3 regions of the Serratia sp. TSA_130.1 genome follow, and region 1 is predicted to be linked to each of the others. Evidence: predicted binding sites of a transcription regulator. Region 1 holds the regulator's gene; each other region holds the start of a gene.
What was found. Region 1 encodes PurR, which represses purine synthesis genes. Its sites were predicted from a motif close to CANGCAAACGTTTGCNTG; they were not measured.

Region 2: a site for PurR is predicted at 2,180-2,197, ahead of pyrD (quinone-dependent dihydroorotate dehydrogenase). Genes of this name have one in related genera too.
Region 3: a site for PurR is predicted at 2,465-2,482, ahead of ACUTQY_RS08250 (amino acid aminotransferase). Genes of this name have one in related genera too.

The regions. Positions count from the first base shown of each region.
Region 1 covers NZ_JBQZFS010000004.1:267,585-273,888, reverse strand. The annotation lists gene cfa (cyclopropane fatty acyl phospholipid synthase) at 1-546, opposite strand, end outside; gene punC (purine nucleoside transporter PunC) at 891-2,102, opposite strand; gene punR (DNA-binding transcriptional activator PunR) at 2,226-3,182, shown strand; gene purR (HTH-type transcriptional repressor PurR) at 3,170-4,195, opposite strand; gene cydH (cytochrome bd-I oxidase subunit CydH) at 4,518-4,607, shown strand; gene sodB (superoxide dismutase [Fe]) at 4,672-5,250, opposite strand; gene ACUTQY_RS16895 (C40 family peptidase) at 5,450-6,268, opposite strand.
Region 2 covers NZ_JBQZFS010000002.1:293,933-300,236, reverse strand. The annotation lists gene ssuD (FMNH2-dependent alkanesulfonate monooxygenase) at 1-444, opposite strand, end outside; gene ACUTQY_RS08205 (sulfonate ABC transporter substrate-binding protein) at 464-1,429, opposite strand; gene ssuE (NADPH-dependent FMN reductase) at 1,454-2,032, opposite strand; gene pyrD (quinone-dependent dihydroorotate dehydrogenase) at 2,291-3,301, shown strand; gene ACUTQY_RS08190 (cell division protein ZapC) at 3,478-4,026, shown strand; gene ACUTQY_RS08185 (YcbX family protein) at 4,033-5,136, opposite strand; gene rlmKL (bifunctional 23S rRNA (guanine(2069)-N(7))-methyltransferase RlmK/23S rRNA (guanine(2445)-N(2))-methyltransferase RlmL) at 5,240-6,304, shown strand, end outside.
Region 3 covers NZ_JBQZFS010000002.1:309,432-315,735, forward strand. The annotation lists gene asnS (asparagine--tRNA ligase) at 1-876, shown strand, start outside; gene ompC (porin OmpC) at 1,178-2,302, shown strand; gene ACUTQY_RS08250 (amino acid aminotransferase) at 2,548-3,738, shown strand; gene ACUTQY_RS08255 (MBL fold metallo-hydrolase) at 3,813-4,460, opposite strand; gene ACUTQY_RS08260 (YcbK family protein) at 4,525-5,073, opposite strand; gene ldtD (L,D-transpeptidase) at 5,254-6,304, opposite strand, start outside.

The DNA of each region.
Region 1 (6,304 bases):
GGAGAGGCCGCCCCAGCCGCAGCCGATGTCCAGCAAGCGCATGCCCGGCTGCAGCTGCAGTTTTTCGCAGATCATCCGCAGTTTCGCTTCTTGCGCTTCCTCCAGCGTGGCGGCGTCTTTCCAGTAGCCGCAGGAGTACTGCATGTAAGGATCGAGCATCAGCGTAAACAGATCGTTGCCAAGATCGTAATGCTCTTTGCCGACGATCCAGGCGCGCTTTTTCGATTGCAGATTGGTCAGGCGCGCCGCGGCGATACGCAGGGTATCTTTCAGGTGGTGGGGGAGCTTCTTCTCCAGCCCGGCGCTGACCACGCGCTGGAAGAATATATCCAGCCGTTCGCACTCCCACCAACCATCCATATAGCTCTCGCCGAGACCCAGGGAGCCTTGCTGCAAAACGCGTTTAAAGAATTCGGGGTTTTTAACCTGAATATCGAAAGGGCGCGATCCGTTAATTTCGATACCGGCCAGACCGAGCATTTCGTGCGCGATACGGTACCACTGGTTATCCTGGATGCTCAGATCTTCTATACACGATGAACTCATAGCTTCTCCATCACCTTCTTCTGACTGATGACCCGTTAGGAAACAGCTTAGACAATTTCTGCGGGTGCATACGTATACCGACGGGAAATAAGCCCGCGGCGTCTGATATCCGACTATGAACAGAGGAAATTTAAAGAAGCGACCCGACGCAAACGGCGCAGGATAAACGCCTCTTCAAAAAAAGAGTGTGACGCAAGACGCGTACACAACAGCTAATTGAGATATAGAGATTATAAGGTGTTACTTTACAAGGTTGTTTTTGAGTATAGGCGCGCCGAGGCATTGACTCAACTGTAAATCGCACTCGGCACGCATATTCTTTAAGTGATTATTTAGCTTGGCAATTATGACGCTGAGTTAGCATGTTCGCGCGGCGTTTCTTGCGGCGCCTTGGCCGCTTTTCCCCGCTGCAGGAAATACCCCAGCGCGGCCAGTATCACCGTGGACACCATCACCGTCACCGTCGCCAACAGCGGCTGCGCAATAAACGTCGATACCAGCATGCTCGCCACGAAACACAGCCCCAGCTGCAGCGTATTTTGCAGCGCGGCGGCTTTGCCGCTGCTGTCCGGGAACGGCATCAGCGCGTTGGCCACCATGATCGGATAGCCGGCGCCGTTGACCAGCGCCATCACGCAGAACGGGATCAGGAGCGTGGTGAGCGTCGGATTGGTCAGGGTTGCCACCAGATACAGGGCCACCATGCTGACAGCATAAGCTACCAGCAGCCACGGCAGCAGGGTTTTGCCATTGATGCGCTTGAGCGCGGCGCGGCACCCGTAACCGCCCAGCAGGAAGGCCAGCGTCTGCGGCACATAGCTCAGGCCGATGTCGCTCGGGCCGTAGCCCATATCACCGAGGATAAACGGCGAGCCGGTCAGCCAGGCGAAGAAACCGGCCGAACAGGCGGCGTACATGGCGACATTGCCACTGAATACCGGGGATTTCAATAATTGCCAAAAACTGACGCTGCTTTTTGGCGCGTCGACGGCGGGTTTTGGCCTGGCGTTCTCTTTGAGCAGCAGCGTCGGCAACAGCAACAAGGCGGTGATGGCCAGCAGCACGGCGAAGATCGCGCGCCAGCTGGCGTGGTTCAGCAGCCAGGCGCCCAGCAGCGGCGCCAGCGCCGGCGATAGCGCCACCAGCGGCATGATGGTGGCGAATACGCGGTTGGCCTGGCCTTCACGATAGCGGTCGACCACCAGCGCTTGCCAGATGGCGGCGGCGGAACAGACACCTACGGCCTGAATAAAGCGCAGTATCCAGAGCTGCGCGGCATTTTCCACCCACAGCATGCCCAGGCAGCCGAGCGCGAACAGAGTCAGGCCAATCAACAATACCGGTTTGCGTCCCAGACGGTCGGAGAGCGGCCCCCACAGCAGCTGCGCGAAGGCGAAGCCGGCCAAAAAGATGCTCAGGCTGGCGCTGACCGCGCCGGCGGAAATTTGCAGTTCCTCCCGCATGGCGCCGAAGGCGGGCAGGTACATATCGGTCGCCAGATAACCCAGCATGCTCAGGCCGGCGAGGTAGAACATAAAACCAAAGGAATTTCGCATGGTATTTCTCGTTAATATTTTAGTGTCGCAGGTTTTTAGCGCCGGCCAGTGTATCCGGCTGGATCTCTGCTTGTGAAACGGTAATATTTGCAAAGTGCTGTTAAAAAAATTGAAGGCAAAGCGATGTGGTCTGAATATTCTCTCGAGGTCGTTGATGCGGTGGCGCGCACCGGCAGTTTCAGCGCGGCGGCGCAGGAGCTGCACCGGGTGCCGTCGGCGGTAAGTTATACCGTGCGGCAGCTGGAGCAATGGCTGGCGGTGCCGCTGTTTGAGCGGCGTCACCGAGATGTGGAACTGACGCCGGCCGGCGCGCTGTTTATCAAGGATGCGCGAGCTGTTATCAAAAAAATGCTCGACACCCGCCGCCACTGTCAACAGGTGGCCAACGGCTGGCGCGGTCAGCTGAATATCGCGGTGGACATCATCGTCAAACCGCAGCGCAGCCGCCAGCTGGTGCTGGATTTCTACCGCCATTTCCCCGACGTCGAGTTGATGCTGCAACCCGAGGTGTTTAACGGCGTGTGGGATGCGTTGGTGGACGGCAGGGTGGACATGGCGATCGGCGCCACCCGCGCGGTGCCGGTCGGCGGCGGCTTCGCTTTCCGCGACATGGGGGATATGAACTGGCTGTGCGTAGTCAGCCCACAGCATCCGCTGGCGCAGCTGGCAGGGCCGTTGAATGACGATCGGTTGAGGCCGTACCCTGCGCTTTGTCTGGAAGACACCTCGCGCAATCTGCCCAAGCGCGTCACCTGGACGCTGGATAACCAGCGGCGGCTGGTGGTGCCGGACTGGACCTCGGCGCTCGACTGTTTGTGCGCCGGATTGTGCGTCGGCATGATGCCGGCGCATCTGGCGCTTCCGCGGGTGCAGCGCGGTGAGCTGAAGGCGTTGCAGTTGCAGCAGCCGTTTCCCGCCAGCCCCTGCTGCCTGACCTGGCAACAGGATAAACCGTCACCGGCGATGAGCTGGCTGCTGGCGTATTTGGGCGATGGCGAGACGCTGAATCAGGAGTGGCTGAGTGAGGCGGCACCGGAAGCCGTGCCGGCTTCCGGTAGGGAGGACGATCAGCGGCGGTAGTCGATGAACGGACCGTCGGCGACCGAACGGCGTTCGACCAGCTTCGGATGCACTTCGATCACCTGCGATTCTTCGCGCTTGCTGATGATGCGATCCAGCAGCATGGTGAAGGCCATTTCGCCCAGACGCTCTTTCGGCTGATGAATGGTGGTCAGCGCCGGGGTGAAGTAGCGGGCGTTGCGCACGTTGTCGTAGCCGATCACGGAAATATCTTGCGGCACCCGCAGCCCCAGTTCGTCGGCGGCGCAGATGGCGCCCATCGCCATGATGTCGCCGCCGCAGAATACCGCGGTCGGTCGCTGTTTCTGCGACAGAATTTGATGCATCGCCTTGTAACCGGACTCCGGCTCGAAGTCACCCTGGACTATCCACTCTTCGCGAATATCGATATGCGCTTCCTGCAGCGCCTTCATGAAGCCCTGATGCCGACCGCCGCCGGTGTTGCGCGACAGTTGGCCAGGGATAGCACCGATATCGCGGTGGCCGCGCTCGATCAGGTAACGCCCGGCCAGATAGCCGCCCTCGAACGCGTTATCGATGATGGTGTCGGTGAAGTCGCCGCGCGCGGCGCCCCAGTCCATTACCACCATCGGGATGTTGCGGTAGTCTTCCAGCATGCCCAGCAGCTGATCCGGGTATTCGGAACACATGACCAGCAGGCCGTCGACGCGCTTTTGCGCCAGCATCGCCAGGTAGGCGCGCTGTTTGTCCAGATTGTTGTGCGAGTTGCACAGGATCAGGGTATAGCCTTTGCTGTAGCAGCTGTTTTCCACCGCCTCGATCACTTCGGCAAAGTAGGGCGCTTCGCTCGAGGTGGCCAGCAGACCGATAGACTTGGTGTGATTGACTTTCAGGCTGCGCGCCACGGCGCTCGGCGAGTAGTGCAGCTCTTTGATGGCGGCCCACACGGCCGCTTTGGTCTCTTCGGCGACGAAACGAGTCTTATTGATGACGTGCGAAACGGTGGTGGTGGAAACGCCCGCGCGTTTGGCCACATCTTTAATCGTTGCCATGTAAGGAATGACTCCTGAACTCACATGTTTACAGCATGTAAGTGTGATGTTAATCGTTTGCCTACGTAGATCCTTCTCCAGAGAAGCGAAAACTGAGTTTTTAGTGTTGAAGTCGTCAGCGCTTAATCAGGAGGGGCATGAATGCCGGTACGCAGTTGTGAACTGCGAATTTTGTCGCATATTGAACAAAAGTGGAAGAGGTAATCGAGATTATAAACCGGGAAATGATAACAAGATTTTATCGGCGAACTGTGGGAAAATGATTTGACGTACTAATTGTGCGCCTTTTATCCTTAGGAAAGCCCATTTTAAAGGAGTTGTCATGGATACCGATCTGAAGATGTCGCTGTTCACCACCGTTTGCGCATTGGCGATGATCATCGCTTTCAGCTTTGTCGCCGCGTTGAACTGATTTCCCGCCAGTTTTAAAAAAGGCGCAGCCAAGCTGCGCCTCATCACTTAGGCAAGGCCTGCGCTTACGCCAGGTTTTCCGCTGCGAAGGTCCAATTGACCAACGCCCAGAAGTTTTCCAGGTATTTTGGACGCGCATTGCGGTAATCGATGTAATACGCGTGTTCCCACACGTCAACGGTCAGCAGCGGTTTGTCTTCACCGGTCAGCGGGGTGGCCGCGTTGGAGGTGTTGACGATCGCCAGCGCGCCGTCCGGTTTTTTCACCAGCCAGGTCCAGCCGGCGCCGAAGTTTTTCACGGCGGCATCGGTGAACTGCTCTTTGAACGCAGCGAAAGAGCCGAAGGATTTGACGATCGCCGCCGCCAGTTCGCCCTGCGGTTCACCGCCGCCCTGTGGTGACAGGCAGTGCCAGTAGAAGGTGTGGTTCCACACCTGCGCGGCGTTGTTGAACACGCCGCCGTTAGAGGTCTTGATGATCTCTTCGAGCGATTTGCCCTCGAACTCGCTGCCTTTCACCAGGTTGTTCAGGTTAACCACGTAGGTGTTGTGGTGCTTGCCGTAGTGGTATTCCAGGGTCTCGGCGGAGATGTGCGGCTCGAGCGCGTTTTTCTCATACGGTAATGCAGGTAATTCAAACGACATTGCTTCCTCCTTTACAGCGCCATTCGCTTCCCGCCGGGGCGAGAGTCATATGGGCCGTTTTTTATTGTGGTCATTCAATCTTAACAATTTTCATCATAAAAAACAGGAAGAAAAGCCAGAAATGCGCGTGGGGAGGTGCGATAGGCGATAGCTTGAACAGGCGGTTGCGACCGAGGCCGCAACCGCGCAGAGCAGGGAATTAACGGATGGTTTTCGGCGTCACTACGCGGCGAGCGCCGATGTAGTGGTTCTGCCAATAGTCGTTATCAAGCTGGCTGATGCGGATCTCTTCGCCGGTGCGCGGCGACTGGATGAATTTGCCGTTGCCGAGGTAGACGCCGACATGATCCGCCACGCCGCGGTTGTTAATGCGGAAGAACACCAGATCGCCGCTTTCCAGTTCGCTTTTCTTGATCGGCGCCGCGTCGCGCAGGTGATACATTTCGTTGGCGGTGCGCGGCATCTTGATTTTCACCACGTCTTTATAGGCGTAATAGATGAGGCCGCTGCAGTCAAAGCCGGTGCGCGGCGAGCTGCCGCCCCAGCGGTAAGGCTTGCCCATCTGATCCATCAGCTTGGCCATCGCGGTCTGCTTGGCGTGCTGGTAACGCTTTTTGTGCGCTGGGCTGAGTTTCAATGGTTTTTCATCACGCGCCAGCTTGGCGGTGGCCATACCGGCTTCGCGGTGGCGGCCATAGCCTTTTTTGTAGCCCTTTTTCGGCGGGGTGACTTTAATTTTGGCGGTTTTCTGCGCTTTGACCTTGGGTTTGGCGCTGACGATCTTTTTCGCGCTTTTCTCGCTTTTGACCTTGGCGGTCTTGGTTTTTTTCTCGGGGGCCGTCACTTTGGCTTTTTTGGCGGCTTTATCCGCTTTCTTTTTTCTGCGGTCATCGGGCCGCGCTTCATTGGCATGGCTTTTACGCTGCTCGGCGGCAACACGCGCCTGTGGCGCAGCGTGCGCCAAATTGAAGAAGAGCTGCGTAAACAGCAGCGCAAAGAGCGTAAGAATTAAACGCATGTCGACGTCACCAACCTTGGCCCCGAAACGGATATC
Region 2 (6,304 bases), on a different contig from region 1:
GACGGTTTCACCTTCCAGCACCCGGCGCCAGATATGAGTGAACTCGGTCGAGGCCTCGTAACGCTCTTCATGACTGAGATGCAACCCCTCCGCCGCCAGCTCTTCCGGATCGCCGCCGGTGACCAGATTGAACAGGGCGCGCCCGTTGGACAGGCGATCCAGCGTCGCCGCCTGACGCGCCGCCAGCGTAGGGGAGATGATACCCGGCCGCAGCGCGACCAAAAATTTCAGCCGCTGGGTGACCGGGATCAGCGAGGCGGCCACCAGCCAGGAGTCTTCGCAAGAGCGACCGGTGGGGATCAGCACGCCGCCGAATCCCAGCCGGTCCGCCGCTTGGGCGATTTGTTGCAAGTAACCGTGATCGACGCTGCGAGCGCCCTGTGCGCTGCCAAGATAGTGGCCGTCGCCGTGGGTGGGTAAAAACCAGAAAACGTTCAGGCTCATCGTCAATGCTCTCCCGTATTTATTGCGCGCTTGGGCGCCAGATGCGTTGCGAGATGTCGACCTTCACCGGCACCAGCCGGTTGGCGTAAAACAGGTCGGCGGTTTGCTGCTGCGCGGCGATCGTATGCGCATCGAGCGGTGTGATGGCGGTCGGGGGACGGTGATCCAGATAGCTGGCGATCACCGGTTCCGGCAGCCCCATGGCGTTGGCCAGCAAGGTCACGCTTTGCGCCCGGTCGCTGCGGGTGAGCGCATCGGCCTGGGTCAGCACCGTCAGGACCTGGCTGATAAAGGCGCCATTGGCTTCGACATAAGGGCGCGCCGCCAGATAGAAGGAACCGGTCTGGTTCAGATCGGTGCCGTCGCCGAGCACCCGCACGCCGCCCTGCAGCAGCGCGGCGGAATAATAAGGATCCCAGATAGCCCAGGCATCGACGTTGCCCTGCTGGAATGCGGCGCGCGCATCGGCGGGGGTCAGGTAGGCGGGTTGGATATCCGTAAATTTCAGGCCGGCCTTTTGCAGCGATCGCAGCAGCAGGTTGTGTGAGCTGGATCCTTTCTGAAATGCGACCTTATGGCCTTTCAGATCGGCGACGGTTTTGATCGGGCTGTTTTCCGGCACCAGGATCACTTCCGCCTTCGGTTTGGGCGGCTCAACGCCGACATACAGCAGGTCCGCCCCGGCGGCCTGCGCGAAGATCGGCGGAATATCACCGGTGCTGCCCAGATCGATGCTGCCGACGTTCAAGGCTTCCAGCATCTGCGGGCCGGCGGGAAATTCAATCCAGCTGATGCGGGTGGCGGGGAAGCGCTCCTCCAGCAGCCGGTGGCTTTTCGCCAGCACCAGACTCACCGATCCTTTCTGGTAACCGATGCGAAATTGCGCCGGATCCTGCGCGACGGCGGCGTTGGCCCAGACCAGCGACAGCAGGCCGGTGAAGGCCGCTGCGTTCAGCCAACGTCGCAAAGCGTTGCGTTGTTTCATTCAGGCTCTCCTTTTCCAGGCATTTCAGGCGGTTTGACGCGCCGTCAGCGGCGAGGCGACGCGCAGCGCGGGCGGTTTGCGGCGCCCAAGCGCCAGATAGAAACTGGCGAGCGCTTCTTCCAACCGGGCGGCCACGGCGTCGGTGAGCGTGGCGCTTTCGCCGGTCAGCTGGATCTGACTGTCGTCGGCGAACACGCCGTGCAGCACCTCTTGCGCTTTGAGCGCCGCCAGCACCGGTTTCAGCGCATAGTCCACCGCCAGCATGTGACCGACAGAACCGCCGGTCGCCAGCGGCAGCACCACTTTATGGTCCAGCGCGCGTTCCGGCAGCAGGTCCAGCAGGGTTTTCAGCGCGCCGGAGAACGACGCTTTATAAACCGGTGTGGAAATCAGCAGGCCGTCGGCCTGCGCCAGCTGGTCGGCAAACGCCTTGATCGCCGGACTGTTGAAGTTGGCGTACAGCAGATCTTCGGCATCGAAGTCGTGCAGGGTATAGGCCGTCACCTCCACCCCTTGTTGCCGCAGCCAGTTCTGACTCAGCGAGAGCAGCGCGGCGGAACGTGATGGGATGCGTGGGCTACCGGCCAGTGATATAACGCGCATTGCCACTCCTTATAACTAAAAGTTAGGTTTAATTAGAAAATTAATGGGAAGTGTTTTAAACCTACCAGCAACCGGGCGCGTTTTTTAAATCTCATTTTTTGATTTGGATATGCGTAAAAGCGGATTGGCGCCGATTTGGCGATGAAGAGGGAAAACGATTGCGTAAAAACGGCTTTTTTTGCCTTTAATCAATTCCAATTAGGCGGGGGATACCGGATAATACGCCCCCGGTTTGCAACCGGGAAATCAGGAGAGTCCATGTACTACCCCCTCATCAGGAAAGCGTTGTTCCAGCTCGATCCGGAGCGCGCGCACGAAGTGACCTTTCGTCAGCTCAGCCGTATTACCGGCACCCCATTAGCGTTTCTTGTCCGTCAGTCCGTGCCGACCAAACCGGTCAGCTGCATGGGGCTGTCGTTTAAAAACCCGCTGGGATTGGCCGCCGGTCTGGATAAAAACGGCGAATGCATCGATGCGTTCGGCGCGATGGGCTTCGGCCATGTGGAAGTCGGCACCGTGACGCCGCGTCCGCAACCGGGCAACGACAAGCCGCGCTTGTTCCGCGTGGTTGAGGCGGAAGGCCTGATTAACCGCATGGGGTTCAATAACCATGGTGTGGACAATCTGGTTGAAAACGTTAAGAAATCCCATTTCGGCGGCATTCTTGGGATCAATATCGGCAAGAATAAAGACACGCCGGTCGAGCAGGGCAAAGACGATTATTTGATCTGCATGGATAAAGTTTATCCGTATGCCGGATATATCGCGATTAACATCTCTTCACCGAATACGCCGGGGTTACGATCCTTACAGTATGGCGAAGCGTTGGACGATCTTTTGGCTGCGATTAAAAATAAGCAGCAGGAATTACATGCGCGCCATCACAAATATGTGCCGGTGGCGGTAAAGATCGCGCCGGATCTTTCTGAAGAAGAATTGATCCAAATTGCCGATAGCCTGGTGCGGCATAATATCGATGGCGTGATCGCCACCAATACCACGTTGGATCGAAAATTGATCCAAGGGCTGAATTACTGCGAACAAGCGGGCGGGTTAAGTGGGCGTCCGTTGCAATCACGCAGCACCGAAGTGATCCGTCGCCTCTCCACCGAACTGCAAGGGCGTCTGCCGATTATCGGCGTAGGCGGCATCGATTCGCTGACGGCGGCGCGCGAAAAAATGGAGGCCGGCGCGAGCCTGCTGCAAATTTATTCCGGATTTATCTATCACGGCCCGCGTTTGATTAAAGATATCGTTACCCATATCTAATATTTTTCCTCTCATTTTATTCCGGGGGTTTATTTCTGCCCCCGGCTCGTCTATATTTTGTTCGTTAGCTTAAATATCGTTCGCGGAATTATCCGATGTTTAAGCTATTTCATCGGTGATAAAATCGCCTTTTAGGGTGAGTGCGGCGTTGGCATGGGCAGCGAGAAGGATACGAAATGAAGATAAAACCTGACGATAATTGGCGTTGGTATTTTGATGCCGAACACGATCGGCTAATGCTGGATTTAGCTAATGGTATGATCTTTCGTTCACGTTTCCCGGCCAAAATGTTAACGCCGGACGCCTTCGATGAATGCGCTTTTTGCGTGGATGACGCCGCCCTTTATTTCACCTATGAAGAACAGTGCAAGCAGGTCAAGCTGAGCCATGAACAGCGCGCCGAGCTGGTGTTGAATGCGCTGGTCGCCTACCGCTTCCTGAAACCGCTGATGCCGAAGAGCTGGCATTTCTCGCAGCAGCACTACCCGTTGCAGCCGAAAAACGGCGAGCTGGCGGCGGTGAAAGTGATGGAAAGCGGCGCGGAAGCGCGCCTGCTGGTGGTCGAGGCCGGGGATAACGCCAGCCTGTGCCTGCTGGCGCAAAATCAGCTGACGGTCGCCGGCCGCACCATGGTCTTGGGTGACGCCATCAAGGTGATGCACGATCGGCTGAAACCTTGCGCGCAGGATGAAAGCGCCGCCCCGGCTTACGACAGGGCGGTATAAGGCGGATTACGCCAACGTCAAATCAGTTTTCGGGATGCAGCTGCAGCACAGGATGGTGCCGTTGTCGCCCAGCGCGCTTTTCTTCAGGGGCGCGACTTCACCGCTCAGCAATGTAATGCGGCAGCTGCCGCAAATCCCGGCGCGGCACGAGTAAGGCACGCGAATGCCTTGCTGTTCCAGTTGTTCGAGCAGGATCTGCTGGTTATTGCCGGTAAATACCTTTCCTTCATATTCGATCGTGACGCTGTGCGCGCTGTCCTGCGGCGCCTGCACGCTCTCCACCACTTTACCTGCGCCATAAGGGCGCGGCGGCTTGGTTGACAAGACTTCCACCGTATCGCCCACGCGAATGATGCCGCTGTTGCGCGCGATCATATTCTGGCCGAAATCGATGTCGCCGTTGTCGGCGGAGCGGAATTTTTGCAGCGTGCTGAGCGGTTCGCCGCTCGGGTGCTTGCGGCCACGCTCGGTGCTGACGGTGGTGAGCACGCAGCGGCTGCAGGGTTTCACCAGATCGAACATCACATCGCCGACGCGGATCACCTGCCAGCCGTCTTCAGCCCAGGCGGTAGCGCCGCTCACCACCAGATTGGGGCGGAACTGTTCCAGCTTGATGCTGCCGGGGCAACGCTGCTGCAGGTCGTTGAACGAGGCTTGGTTAATCAGCAGATAAGGGTAGCCGTCGGCAAACGTCAGCGGGATTTCAGGGTGTTTCTTGACCCGGCGGGTCAGCTCCGGCCCCAGCCAGCGCAGCTGCACGTCGCGCTGGAAGTAGCCGCTCAGCCAGCGGTTGATCTCATCCGGCGCGATCAGCGCGGTGAAATGGTTGCCCCACACCTCGGTCGGCTGCGGCGTGGCTGCGAAGTCGCTGAAGCGAATGGCGGCGCTTTCACCGTCCGGCGCGGTCAGAAACAGCCCGTCCGGCAACAGCGCCGGCGTGAACAACACCATCTGCGGATATTGGCGCGCGGTAATAAAGGTGCCGTCCGGTTCGGTGATCATAAAGTTGCGGTCAAAGGCCAGACCGCTGCTGCCGACCTGGGCGTAGGAAAGCTGCAAGCCGCGCAGTGATTTAACCGGATGGACGTAGAGTCTGGAAAGCGTGATCACCCTTATCTCCGTGCGATGATTAAATAGAAGGGAGCAACTTTATGACAAGCGGTGCGGATTAGCTATAATGCGCAACAATTTTCTTTTTGGTGATAAGTACGATATGAACTCTCTGTTTGCCAGCACGGCGCGTGGATTGGAAGAACTGTTAAAAAGCGAGCTGGAAACGCTTGGCGCTCACGACTGCAAAGTGGTGCAGGGCGGGGTACATTTTCAGGGTGACGATCGTCTTCTGTACCAAAGCCTGCTGTGGAGCCGCCTGGCTTCGCGCATTTTGTTGCCGCTGAACGAATTCCGCGTGCACAGCGACCTGGATCTGTACCTCGGCGTGCAGGCGATTGACTGGCCGAGCATTTTTGGCGTGGATAAAACCTTCGCCGTGCATTTCAGCGGCGTGAACGAAGAGATCCGCAACAGCCAGTATGGCGCGCTGAAGGTGAAAGACGCCATCGTTGACAGCTTCACCCGTAAGCTCGACCAACGCCCGACGGTTGCCAAACAGCAGCCGGACATTCGCGTTAACGTCTTTCTGCAACGCGATATGGCCAGCGTGGCGCTCGATCTGAGCGGCGAAGGCCTGCACCAGCGCGGCTACCGCGATCTCACCGGCCAGGCGCCGTTGAAGGAAAACCTGGCGGCCGCCATCGTGTTGCGTTCCGGCTGGCAGCCGGGCACGCCGATGCTCGATCCGATGTGCGGCTCCGGCACGCTGTTGATCGAAGCGGCGATGATCGCCGCCGATCGCGCGCCGGGCCTGCACCGTCAACACTGGGGCTTCAGCGCCTGGAATGGTCACAACGCCGAACTGTGGCGTGAAGTCACCACCGAAGCGCAGGTGCGCGCGCGTCGCGGCCTGCAGGAAACTACCTCTCGCTTCTTCGGTTCCGATATCGATCGTCGGGTGATTGAGATGGCGCGCGGCAACGCCCGCCGCGCCGGCGTCGCCGAGCTGATCACCTTCAACGTCGGCGACGTCGCGCGCTTGACCAACCCGCTGCCGGAAGGCCCGCACGGCACGGTGATCAGCAACCCGCCGTACGGCGAGCGTCTGGAAAGCGAACCGGCGCTGATCGCGCTGCACAACATGCTGGGGCGCGTGATGAAAAGCGCCTTCGGCGGTTGGCAGCTGTCGCTGTTCAGCGCCTCGCCGGAGCTGTTGAGCTGCCTG
Region 3 (6,304 bases), on a different contig from region 1:
ATGTTCCGCGTGTCCACGCTGGATCTGGAAAACCTGCCGCGCACCGACAAAGGCACCGTCGATTTCAGCGAAGACTTCTTCGGTAAGGAAGCCTTCCTCACCGTTTCCGGCCAGCTGAACGGCGAAACCTACGCTTGCGCGCTGTCGAAGGTTTACACCTTCGGCCCAACCTTCCGCGCCGAAAACTCCAACACTAGCCGCCACCTGGCGGAGTTCTGGATGATCGAACCGGAAGTGGCCTTCGCTACGCTGGACGACGTCGCCGGCCTGGCCGAAAGCATGCTGAAGTATGTGTTCCAGGCGGTGCTGGATGAACGTGCCGACGATCTGAAATTCTTCGCCGAGCGCGTGGATAAAGACGCTATCGCTCGTCTGGAGCGCTTCGTGTCTTCCGATTTCGCCCAGGTGGACTACACCGACGCCATTGAGATCCTGCTGGCTTCGGGCCAAACCTTCGAAAACCCGGTTTCCTGGGGCATCGATCTCTCTTCCGAGCATGAACGTTACCTGGCGGAGAAACACTTCCAGGCACCGGTGGTGGTGAAAAACTACCCGAAAGACATCAAAGCGTTCTACATGCGCATGAACGAAGACGGCAAGACCGTCGCGGCCATGGACGTGCTGGCGCCGGGCATCGGCGAAATCATCGGCGGCTCGCAGCGTGAAGAACGCCTCGACGTGCTCGATCAGCGTCTGGAAGAGATGGGGCTGAATAAAGAAGACTACTGGTGGTATCGCGATCTGCGCCGGTACGGCACCGTGCCGCATTCCGGTTTCGGCCTGGGCTTTGAACGTTTAATCGCCTATGTCACCGGCGTGCAAAACGTGCGCGATGTGATTCCATTCCCGCGCACGCCGCGTAACGCAAGCTTCTAATTTATACGATCACACGTTTTTTAAACGATTTCGTTACAAAACAAAGGCCAGCATCGCTGGCCTTTCGCATTTTTTAATATTGACGCACGTCACAAAGTTCCCGAAAAATTACATTTGGTTACACATACTTTCCTTTTGCAACCTGATTGGGACATTGGTATCATTTTCGTCCTAGATTAACCCGCCTGTGAATGGAACACTGCGTTCAGACACAGGACGACACCAATCTATCAACAATAGTTCCCAAAGGATTATTGGCGGCAGTGGCAAAGGTGTCCGAATAACACCAATGAGGGTAATAATGATGAAGCGCAACATTCTTGCAGTGGTAATCCCGGCTCTGTTGGCTGCTGGTGCAGCAAACGCAGCTGAAATCTACAACAAAGACGGCAACAAGCTGGATCTGTACGGCAAAGTTGACGGTCTGCACTACTTCTCCAAAGACAAAGGTAATGACGGCGATCAGACCTATGTTCGTTTCGGCTTCAAAGGTGAAACCCAGATTACTGACCAACTGACCGGTTACGGCCAGTGGGAATACAACGTTCAGTCCAACCACGCCGAATCTCAGGGCACCGAAGGCACCAAAACCCGTCTGGGCTTCGCCGGTCTGAAATTCGCTGACTACGGCTCCTTCGACTACGGCCGTAACTACGGCGTACTGTACGACGTGGAAGGCTGGACCGATATGCTGCCAGAGTTCGGTGGCGATACTTACACCTACTCCGACAACTTCATGACCGGCCGTACCAACGGCGTTGCGACCTATCGTAACAACAACTTCTTCGGTCTGGTTGACGGTCTGAACTTCGCTCTGCAATACCAGGGCAAAAACCAGAACGACGGCCGTGACGTCAAAAAACAAAACGGCGACGGCTGGGGCATTTCCTCTACTTATGACATCGGCGAAGGCGTAAGCTTCGGCGCTGCATACGCTTCTTCCAACCGTACCGACGACCAGAAACTGCGTTCAAACGAGCGTGGCGACAAGGCTGACGCATGGACCGTGGGCGCGAAATATGACGCCAACAACGTCTACCTGGCGGCAATGTATGCAGAAACCCGTAACATGACTCCGTTCGGTGGCGGTAACTTCACCAACACTTGCGCAGCGACTGAAAACTGCGGCGGCTTCGCTAGCAAAACTCAGAACTTCGAAGTGACTGCTCAGTATCAGTTCGACTTCGGTCTGCGCCCAGAAGTGTCTTACCTGCAGTCTAAGGGTAAAAACCTGAACGTCCCAGGCGTGGGTTCTGACCAAGATCTGGTTAAATATGTTTCTGTTGGTACCACTTACTACTTCAACAAAAACATGTCCACCTATGTTGATTACAAAATCAACCTGCTGGATGACAACGACTTCACCAAAGCAACCGGCATCGCAACTGACGATATCGTAGGCGTTGGTTTGGTATACCAGTTCTAAGTTGTCTCGCTTATCGGCGGTTCACCGTCGACTAAGTTAAAAAAACAGGGCTTCGGCCCTGTTTTTGTTTGTATCAGCCGGTAACTTTTTATCCTGCCGATTCCCCCTTCCCCATCATTTTTTCTGTCGAATCCTTCACGTTCATAAGATCGCGGTGTTTTTATCGCAAACGGTTGGCAAAGCCGATAACTGGCGCTACCCTGATGCTTCTGTCTGCTTAACTCCGAGATTTGGAAGCACCTGACATGTTTGAAAAAATCACCGCCGCACCCGCCGACCCGATCCTGGGCCTGACCGACATTTTCCGCGCCGACGCCCGCCCGAATAAAATCAATTTAGGCATTGGCGTTTATAAAGACGAAACCGGTAAAACCCCGGTGCTGACCAGCGTAAAGAAAGCTGAACAGTATCTGTTGGAAAATGAGACCACCAAAAACTATCTCGGCATTGAGGGCATCCCGGCGTTCGCCAGCTGCACGCAAGAGCTGCTGTTCGGTAAAGAGAGCCCGATCGTCGCCGATCGCCGCGCGCGCACCGCACAGACGCCTGGCGGCACCGGCGGCCTGCGCGTGGCGGCAGACTTTATCGCCAACCAGACCAGCGCCAAACGCATCTGGATCAGCAACCCAAGCTGGCCGAACCACAAGAACGTCTTTAGCGCCGTGGGCCTGGAAGTGCTGGAATACGCCTACTATGACGCCGCCAACCACGCGTTGGATTTTGACGGCCTGCTGAACAGCCTGAAACAGGCGCAGGCCGGCGATGTCGTGCTGTTCCACGGCTGCTGCCATAACCCGACCGGTATCGATCCAACGCCGGAACAGTGGGCGCAGCTGGCTGAACTTTCCGTCGCCAACGGGTGGTTGCCGCTGTTCGACTTCGCTTATCAGGGCTTCGCCAACGGCCTGGAAGAAGATGCGCAGGGCCTGCGTATTTTCGCCGCCAAACATAAAGAACTGATCGTCGCCAGTTCCTATTCGAAAAACTTCGGTCTGTACAATGAACGCGTCGGCGCTTGCACTATTGTAGCCGCCGATGCCGAAACCGCCGATCGCGCCTTCAGCCAGGTGAAAGCGGCCATTCGCGCCAACTACTCCAACCCGCCGTCACACGGCGCCGCCGTTGTCGCCACTATTCTGGGCAACGATGCGCTGCGCGCGATGTGGGAACAAGAGCTGACCGATATGCGCCAACGCATTCACCGCATGCGTCAGCTGTTTGTGAACACCCTGCAGGAGAAAGGCGCGCAGCAGGACTTCAGCTTCATCATCCAGCAGAACGGCATGTTCTCGTTCAGCGGCCTGACCAAAGAGCAGGTGCTGCGTCTGCGTGAAGAGTTTGGCGTTTACGCTGTGAACTCGGGTCGGGTGAACGTGGCGGGCATGACGCCGGACAATATGGCGCCGCTGTGTGAAGCCATCGTCGCCGTGCTCTAAGCGCGTCGGCGAAAGCCACCAGTTTGAAGGGGCGCGCTATGCGCCCCTTAATTATTTCTGCCGGGAAATGATCGTTACCACACCGCCGGCTCTTCGCGCAGGAACGGGTTGGTCTGGCGCTCGTGACCGAAGGTCGACATTGGACCGTGGCCGGGAATAAAGCGCATGTCGTCGCCTAACGGCAACAGCTTGGTGCGAATAGAGGCGATCAGCGCCTGATGGTCACCGCGCGGGAAGTCGCTGCGCCCCACGCCGCCGTTAAACAGCACATCACCCACCAGCGCCAAACGCGCCTGCTCATTGATAAAGACGATGTGGCCCGGTGTGTGCCCAGGACAATGCAACACCTTGAGCTTCATCTCGCCCACCTGCATCTCATCGCCTTCCGACAACCAACGGGTCGGGGTCAGCGGCGCACACTCTTCCAGCCCGAACATCCGGCTCTGCGCCGGCAAACCATCCAGCCAAAAAGCGTCCTCTTTATCCGGGCCGTAAATCGGCACCTGATAATGTTCCGCCAGCTCCGCCGCCGCGCCGACGTGATCCAAATGGCCGTGCGTCAGCAAAATCTGCGTGATTGTCACACCCTGCTTCGCCACTTCCGCTTTGATTTTTTCCGCTTCGCCGCCGGGATCGACCAACGCCGCCTGCTGCGTGTTTTCACACCAGATCAGGCTGCAATTCTGGCTAAAAGCGGTAACGGGAATAAGATGGTATTTCATAAGGCTCCAACGACAATAACGCCGCCTCCGCAAGGAGCGGCGTTATTCACTGAGGGCACCGCGATTACCAGCTCCGAACCGGGCCGGTATCGATGTGCACGAAGTTGCTACGTGGGTAATATCCTACACCACCAGCGCGCATTTTTAACGCCGCTTTACGGATATTACTCAATTGGATACCTTCAATATGGAAATCCATCGCCTGGCCCTTGGTATGGTAGCTGTGCTTGGCCACACCACGGCTGTGCGCGCGCAATTCGTTGTTGGTATCTACGGAACGGTAACCGGAGATCAGCTGCACCGGCTTGCTGGTACCCAGCAGCCCCTGCAGGCGATAGAGGTGATCAAACAAACTGGGATCGATCGATTTAACCTTGTTGGCGCGATAATCGCGGAACAGATGATTTAGCCGAACCAACTCTTCTTTATTGTAGCCTTTGCCGTCAAAGAACTCGGCTTTAATAGATTCACCGGTATTCAGGTTATTCAACACTAAAATACGCGGTCGAGCGGTGGAAAGACTGGCAAACGCCTGCCCTGGAAGCAGCGCTATGCCCATAGCTGCGCCGCCTAGCGCCAGCCATTTACGGCGATGATGATCAATTTTGTCCATGACTCTGTTAAACCCGGCAAGAATGTCAAAATAAATGCACAAAGCAGCGCACTGTCCGAACCATAACCGCCTGCGTATGCTGAGTCAACCCGCGATACGCCTAGGTTTACAGGCCCCCAGGTAAGAGGGCCTGCGGTATAGCCAAACATTCTGACCGTTATTTATTTATAATTACTGCATTTACTGCATTAATTTTTTGGCCTGAGCTAAAATTTGTGCGCCCGATCTCACCGTATTATCATAATTGTAAATATCTGTACGGAATTGCGGTTGGCCGTCATCCGAAACCCAGGCGGTCAGATAATACAGTTTTACGGGAATACGCTGGCGAATATTCACATAAGTGGTATTCCCTTCTTTCAGCGTGGAGGAAACGCGGCTATTGTTCCAGCCGGCATCCTGCAGCAGCATATTCGCCAAATCGGAAGCCTTGTTCACCCGCACGCAGCCGGAGCTGAGCGCGCGAATGTCTTTCTGGAACAGGCTGTGGTTCGGGGTATCGTGCAGGTAGATCGCGTCCGAACTCGGCATATTGAACTTGAAACGCCCCAGCGAGTTGGTGGCACCCGGCGCCTGGCGCACACGATACGGGAAGTTGCGCGCAGAGACCATGCTCCAGTCGATCATCGCCGGGTTGATCACCTCCGCATCGTTGCTCCAACCCGACAGCACGGTATAGCCGTGTTTCTGGAAATAGTTACCGTCGCGCATCGCCTTCGGCACGATATCCTCACGCACCAGCGTAGTCGGTACGTTCCAAGGCGGGTTGACCACCACGTTGTTCAACGCGCTGCTCATCAGCGGTGTCTTGCGGCTCGGCCGCCCGACGATAACGCGGGAGGACAGCACTTCGTTGCCGTTCTGGTAGTAGGTCAGCGAGTAGTTGGGAATATTCACCATAATGCCGGTGCCGACATGCCCCGGTAAAATTCGCAGACGTTGGATATTCAGCGCCAGCAGCGCGGCGCGGGTTTTCGGTGACACGTTGAGCCACTCGCGAGTGCGCACGCCGATCACGCCGTCCGCCGTCAGCCCCTGCCATTTCTGGAAACGTTTGACGCCCTCCACCAGCTCGTTGGTGTAGAGGTTGTCGCTCACCACGCTGCCGACCTGCGGCGGCGTCTGTTCAGCGGTCAACTCCGTCACTGGCGCCGCCGACGGACTGACCGTCACACGCCCCTTCTCTTCGTCTACCGTCAGCCCGCCGTCATCAGGCTCATTGCTCTTCGCC